2 regions of the Pseudarthrobacter sp. NPDC080039 genome follow, and region 2 is predicted to be linked to the other one. Evidence: riboswitches for the same ligand, from Rfam matches in the RefSeq annotation. Region 2 holds a riboswitch; the other holds the start of a gene.
What was found. Region 2 has a riboswitch for glycine ahead of gcvP (aminomethyl-transferring glycine dehydrogenase). Riboswitches for the same ligand answer to the same signal wherever they lie in the genome.
Positions count from the first base shown of each region.

Region 1: it holds a riboswitch for glycine, as region 2 does, so the genes downstream of both, AB0313_RS21460 (amino acid permease) here and gcvP (aminomethyl-transferring glycine dehydrogenase) in region 2, are expected to answer to the same signal.

Region 1 covers NZ_JBFBKY010000046.1:3,136-6,605, forward strand. Annotated here, with positions in the region: gene purU (formyltetrahydrofolate deformylase) at 1-502, opposite strand, end outside; gene AB0313_RS21460 (amino acid permease) at 538-2,067, opposite strand; glycine riboswitch at 2,208-2,305, opposite strand; glycine riboswitch at 2,580-2,679, shown strand; gene gcvP (aminomethyl-transferring glycine dehydrogenase) at 2,839-3,470, shown strand, end outside.
Region 2 covers NZ_JBFBKY010000018.1:2,851-6,320, reverse strand. Annotated here, with positions in the region: gene AB0313_RS16500 (MFS transporter) at 1-823, opposite strand, end outside; gene AB0313_RS16495 (TetR/AcrR family transcriptional regulator) at 911-1,447, shown strand; glycine riboswitch at 1,541-1,638, shown strand; gene gcvP (aminomethyl-transferring glycine dehydrogenase) at 1,830-3,470, shown strand, end outside.

The DNA.
Region 1 (3,470 bases), on a different contig from region 2:
CAAGCAGCCGCGCCTCAGCCTCCGGCTTGGTGTCAGGGCTGACCGGAATCCGGTGGAACGGGACGCCGTGCCACTCCGCAAGGCCGGCGGCATCCGGATGGTTGGAGACCACCGCGGCAATTTCCACCGGCAGGTCGCCGTCCCGGGCCCGGACCAGCAGGTCGTTCAGGCAGTGGTCGTACTTGGACACCATGACCAGGATCCGCTGACGGCGGCTGCGCGGCTCAAGCCGCCACTGCATCCCCCACTCCCCCGCAACCGGACCAAACCGCTCACGCAGCAACCCGGCGTCGGACTCTTCCCGTGAGGTGAAGTGCACTCGCATGAAGAACTCGCCGGACGCCTTGTCGCCGAACTGTTTGATATCCACGATGTAGCACTCCTGGGACAGGAGGAACCCGGCCACTGACTGGACGATGCCGAGCGAGTCCCGGCACGAGAACGTGAGAATGAACTCCGTGGCAAGGGCGGGGGCGCCACTGACGGGATAACCGGCAGCCAGAGTGCCCGGCAGGACCGCGGCAGTACCAGCCGCCGTCACTTCCTGGCCTGCTCAACCTCGCCGGCGGATGCTTCCACCGTTGCGCGGCCGGCCGCCACCTCGTCATTGCGCAACTCCGCACGGAAGACCTCAAAGCGGGCCAGGTGGGCGGGTCGGCGGCGCAGGACGGCCCATGCCACGCCCAGGATGACGAACCAGATGGGTGTCACCAACAGGGCAACGAAGGTATCCGGCTGGGTGGTCAGGGCCCACAGGACGAAGGCGAAGAACGCGTAGACAATCCACGCTGCGGGGATGCCGCCCGGCATCTTGAACTTGGACGCCGCGTGCAGGTGAGGGCGCCGGCGACGGAACGCGATGTAGCTGGCCAGGATGATCGACCAGACGAAGACGAAACAGACGGCGGACACGGTGGTCACCATTTCGAAGGCCATGCCGACATCCTGGCCGGCGTACATGAGGACGACGCCGGAGAGCAGCAGGACGCAGGACAGGAACAGTGCGTTGCTGGGCACCTTCCTGGAGGACAGTCGGCTGAAGATGCCCGGGGCGTCGCCTTCCTGGGCCAGGCCGAAGACCATGCGCGAGGTGGAGTAGATCCCGGAGTTTGCGGAGGACATGGCCGAGGTGAGGACCACCAGGTTGACCACCGTGGCCGCGGCGCCGAGGCCGGCCAGGGAGAACATTCCGATGAAGGGGCTGTGGCCCGCCGCGAACTGGGTCCATGGGGTGACGGCCATCAGAATGACCAGTGCGCCTACGTAGAAGAGCAGCACGCGGACGGGGATGGCGTTAATGGCCTTGGGCAGCGTGCGTTCCGGGTTCTTGGCCTCGGCGGCGGTGGTGCCCACCAGTTCGATGCCGACGAAGGCGAACACTGCGATCTGGAATCCGGCCACGAAGCCCATGAACTCATTGGGGAAGAACCCGCCGTGGCTCCACAGGTTGGTGAAGCTTGCCGTGCCGGCATCGCTCTGGAAACCGGTGAAGATCATGAAGAGACCCACGATGATCAGCGCAGCGATGGCAATGATCTTGATGAGGGCGAACCAGAATTCGGTCTCGCCGAAGGCCTTGACGGTGGCGAGGTTCAGCAGGAGCAGGATGGCCACAGTGGCGAGGCCCGGGATCCACAGCGGCACTGCCGGCCAGAGTTCGCGGGAGTAGCCGGCGATGGCAATGACGTCCGCGATGCCCGTGATCACCCAGCAGAACCAGTACGTCCACCCAGTGAAGAAGCCGGCCCAGGGGCCCAGGAGGTCCGCGGCGAAGTCGCTGAAGGACTTGTAGTTCAGGTTGCTCAACAGCAACTCGCCCATGGCGCGCATGACGAAGAAGAGCATGAACCCGATGATCATGTACACGAAGATCACGGACGGGCCGGCCGCGGAAATGGTCTTCCCGGAACCCATGAACAGGCCCGTACCAATCGCGCCCCCAATTGCAATGAGCTGGATGTGCCGGTTGGTGAGCTGCCGCTCCAGATGTGGCGGCTCGCTGCGGGATGCCGTGGTGGGGGCGCTGTTTGCTGGTTCGCCGTTGGACGTAGGGGGATGAATCGCCATGAGGAACTCCATCGATAAAGCGGCATTTGGGTGCCGCAAAGATTTGGTTCCTCCCCGCTCTGTAGTGAACCTGAGAGTTTCCGCAGCCCAAGCCGCTTGCACCGTCGGTGAGCCAGGAACTGGCTGCTTTCCAGAGTTGCCTGTCCGCGGCGGTACGGGGGCCTGAGAGTTTCCTGGGGAGGATTTGCTCCTACGGCGCCTGCTGAATGTACCGGCAGGGCTCTCCCGCCGCAGGTCGAAGGCGTGTTCAGTTAGGTTGCGGTCAGCGGCCGCGCCCCGCCGGGGCAACGCTGCCGCGGGCTGCTCCGAATACGCAGAGCCAGCCGGACACGGTGCTGATCACCGGATCAGTGTGGTGCTGGTCACGATCGAATGTCAAACCCCACATGTCCGCCTGCCGCAACGTAGACCCCCAACAGAGGGTCACCGGCCAGGCCGTGGTGGCAAATTTGTTTTCCCTTCAACGAACCTGTACCGTGTGAGCCGAATCACCCACATTTGAATAAGCCTTTCGAGCTGTGACGGGAGAGTCCTCCCGGCATCCACCGGGCAGGCGCCGTAGGAGCAAATCCTCCCCAGGAATCTCTCAGGCCCACGTACCGTCACGGCGAGGCGACTCTGGAAAGCAACCGGGTTCTTCCTGGTTCACCGACGGTGCAAGCGGTCCCCTGCCACCAGCAGGCTACGCGGAATCTCTCAGGTCCAATACAGAGCGGGGAGGAACCCATCCCACGCCGCGCCACCCCAGGCCGGCCAGACCTGGAGTTCCTCTTGACGATTCAATCGCTTCCAACATCGTTTGTTGACCGCCATATCGGCGCGCGCCGCCAGGCCGACGTCGACACCATGCTCAAAGCCGTGGGCTATGACAGCGTGGACGGCCTCGTTGACGTTGCCGTCCCCGCCTCCATCCGCCAGGAATCTGCCCTCCGCCTGCAGGACGCCCTCAGCGAGGTTGAAGTCCTCGCGGAGCTGCGCCGGATTGCCGGCCGGAACAAGACCGCCGTCCAGATGATTGGCCAAGGCTACTACGACACCGTCACTCCCCCGGTGATCCGCCGCAACATCCTGGAATCCCCTGCCTGGTACACCGCCTACACGCCCTACCAGCCGGAGATCTCGCAGGGCCGGCTGGAAGCGCTGCTGAACTTCCAGACCATGGTCCAGGACCTGACGGCCCTCCCCGTGGCCAATGCCTCGCTGCTGGACGAGGCTACCGCCGTGGCTGAGGCCGTGCTGCTGATGCGCCGCGCCAACAAGGACAAGAATGCCAAGGACGGCAAGACCGTCCTGGACAGCGACGTGCTGCCCCAGACCATCGCCATCGTCCAGGGCCGCGCCGAGGCGCTCGGGTTCGAGGTTGAGGTGGCCGACCTGTCCCAGGGACTCCCGGAAGGTGACAT
Region 2 (3,470 bases):
GGAACAGGGACATGTCCAGCAGCGGGTGTTCCAGCCGGCGCTGGCGCCGGACGAACACGGTTCCCATTGCCAGGCCGAAAAGGATGCTGCCCACCGCCGTTAGGCCGGGCCCTTCGGTGGCAACGGCCTTGATCCCGTACACCGCAGGCACCATGGCCAGCAGGGAGAGCAGGATGCTCGGCATGTCCACTTTCCCCGGCGCGGGGTCCCTTGATTCCGGGATGAGTGCAGGCCCCAGCGCCAGCAGGGGGATCATGAGGGGTACGGCGACGAGGAATACCGCGCCCCACCAGAACCGCTCCACCAGCCACCCGCCGAAGATGGGCCCCAGGGCTGCGCCGCCGGAGAACCCTGCGGCCCAGATGGCCACCGCCAGCCTCCGCCGGTTGGGCTGGGGGAAGATATTGCGGATCAGTGACAGGGTGGACGGCATCAGCATTGCCCCGAAGAATCCCAGGGCGGCGCGGCCGGCGATCAGCCATTCGGGCGTAGGTGCAAAGGCCGTTGCTGCTGACAGCACCGCAAAGCCCACGCCCCCGGTAACCAGCAACCGGCGCCGGCCAATGCGGTCCCCAAGGCTGCCCATTGAGACCAGCAGCCCGGCCAGTACCAGGGGGTAGGTGTCCACAATCCATAGGAGCTGCACGCCCGTGGGTTCCAGGGCGCGGGTGATGGCGGGCAGGGCGAACGTCAGGGCGGTGTTGTCCACCGCGACCAGCAGGACTGGGAACATCAGCAGCCCGAGGGCCAGCCAGTCCCGCCTCGGGGAGCGGTGCGTAGTGCCCTTCCGTTGTGCCGGCACGGCGCTGGTGTAAGTAGTCATGTGATAACTGTACCGTCTGGACGGTATAGTTTGAAACCCGCTGCTGCCTTGCAGGTTCCGGAGCCCGTGGGAGGCATGATGGAAACCATGCCCCGAAAGCCTGTAGCCCGTGACGCGGTTCTTGACGCCTTCGAGTCCCTGCTGATCGAGGTGGGGGAGCGCGCAGCCACCCTTGACGCCGTGGCCCGGAAGGCCGGGGTCTCAAAGGGTGGCCTGCTCTACCACTTTCCCAACAAGGAAGCGCTTATCGCTGTGCTGCTTGACCGCCTGGAAGGCCTCGCCAAGGCGGACGCCGACGCCATGGCGTCAGCCAGCGAAGGCGCGGCAGCGTACTTCATCCGTTCCTCCGTATGGGCCGACACCCCACTCGACAGGGTGATCGTGGCAGCCACCAGGCTTGCCGAAGTGGCGCATGAAGAAACGCGGCGGCGATTCGCGGCCATCCAGCAGCGCTGGCTGGACGAGATTGCCGCGGATGTGGGGCCCGGGCTGGCAAAGGCGGTGCTCTATATGGGGGACGGCTTGTACTTCAACGCGATGCTGTCCGTTGGTCCGGCCCCCGAGGGGGGAGCGGCCGCTGACGTGGAGGAACTTCTTGCCGCTTTGGAGCGTCTCCGGAGGTAGCCCCGGCATTTGCCGCGAGGGGTCGAGGCGTAGGACAATGGAGAGTTGTGAGGGCCGCCACCGGCCATTACCAGCCCATAAATGAATAGCCTTTGATCTGCGGCGGGAGAGTTCTGCCGGAAGTACAGGCAGGCGCCGTAGGAGCAAATCCTCCCCAGGAATCTCGCAGGCCCCTGTACCGCCGCGGCGAGGCGCCTCTGGAAAGCAGCAGGCAGTTTTCCCGCCTCCTCTTGGGGAGCGAAAAGACTGTTGTGCTCACCGACGGTGCAAGCGGGTCCTGTCCAGGCAGGCCCCGCGGAAACTCTCAGGTCCAATACAGAGCGGGGAGGAACCCGAATAGCTGTGGCGTACCCTGCGCCGCCTGAGTAAATGGAGTTCCTTCGTGTCGGTTACCCCAGCCTCCACCACCTTCGTAGACCGCCATATCGGCGCGCGCCGCCAGGCCGACGTCGACACCATGCTCAAAGCCGTAGGCTACGACACGGTCGACTCCCTCGTGGACACCGCTGTTCCCAAAGTTATCCGCCAGGAGACAGCCCTTCGCCTGCAGGACGCCCTCAGCGAGGTGGAGGTCCTTACGGAGCTCCGGAAGCTTGCCGCGAAGAACAAGACCGCCGTGCAGCTGATCGGCCAGGGCTACTACGACACCGTGACCCCGCCGGTGATCCGCCGCAACATCCTGGAGTCCCCGGCCTGGTACACGGCCTACACCCCGTACCAGCCTGAGATCTCCCAGGGCCGGCTTGAAGCCCTGCTGAACTTCCAGACCATGGTGCAGGACCTGGTGGGCCTTCCCATTGCCAACGCGTCGCTGCTGGACGAGGCCACCGCCGTGGCCGAGGCCGTACTCCTGATGCGCCGGGCCAACAAGGACAAGGATGCCAAGGACGGCCGGACCGTCCTGGACGTTGACGTGCTCCCGCAGACCATCGCCATCGTGCAGGGCCGCGCCGAGGCGCTGGGCTTCGAGGTGGAGGTCGCCGACCTGTCCCAAGGGCTGCCGGAGGGTGACATCAACGGCATAGTGCTGCAGCAGCCGGGCGCTTCCGGCCGGGTCTGGGACCAGTCGGGCGTTATTTCGGCTGCCAAGGACCGCGGTGCACTGGTGACCGTTGCCGCGGACCTGCTGGCACTGACCCTCATCACCCCTCCGGGTGAGCAGGGCGCCGACATCGCCGTCGGTTCAGCCCAGCGTTTTGGTGTGCCGTTGTTCTTCGGCGGCCCGCACGCCGCCTACATGGCGGTCCGCAAGGGCCTGGAGCGGTCGCTGCCCGGCCGCCTGGTGGGCGTGTCCAAGGACGACGCCGGTGTTCCCGCCTACCGCCTGGCTTTGCAGACCCGTGAGCAGCACATCCGCCGCGAGAAGGCCACGTCCAACATCTGTACCGCCCAGGCGCTGCTGGCCATCGTCGCCTCCATGTACGCCGTGTACCACGGCCCGGACGGACTGAAGGCCATCGCCGGAACCGCCCACCGGCACGCCCGCACCCTGGCCGCGTCGCTGGAAGCTGCCGGCGTCGAGGTGGTGCACAAGAGCTTCTTCGACACCGTCACTGTCCGTGTCCCGGGACGCGCCGCCGCGATTGTTGCCGACGCGGAGGAGCGCGGGATCAACCTGCGCAGCGTTGACGCTGACACCGTGGGCATCTCCCTGGATGAAACCACGACGGCGGCCATCGTCGCCCAGGTTGCCGGCATCTTTGGCGCCACCGCAGGTGAGGGTGAAGGCTTTGCGCTGGAGGCCGCCGTCGAGCGTTCTTCTGACTACCTGCAGCACCCGGTGTTCAACACGCACCGGTCCGAAACCCAGCTGCTGCGCTACATCCGGAAGCTTTCCGACCGTGACCTGGCGCTGGACCGGACCATGATCCCGCTGGGTTCCTGCACCATGAAGCTGAACGCCACGGCCGAGATGGAAGCCATCTCCTGGCCGGAGTTCGCCTCCATCCACCCGTTCGCCCCGGACTCCCAGACCGAAGGCTGGCGCGAACTGATCGCCGACCTCGAGGCGGACCTGACCACC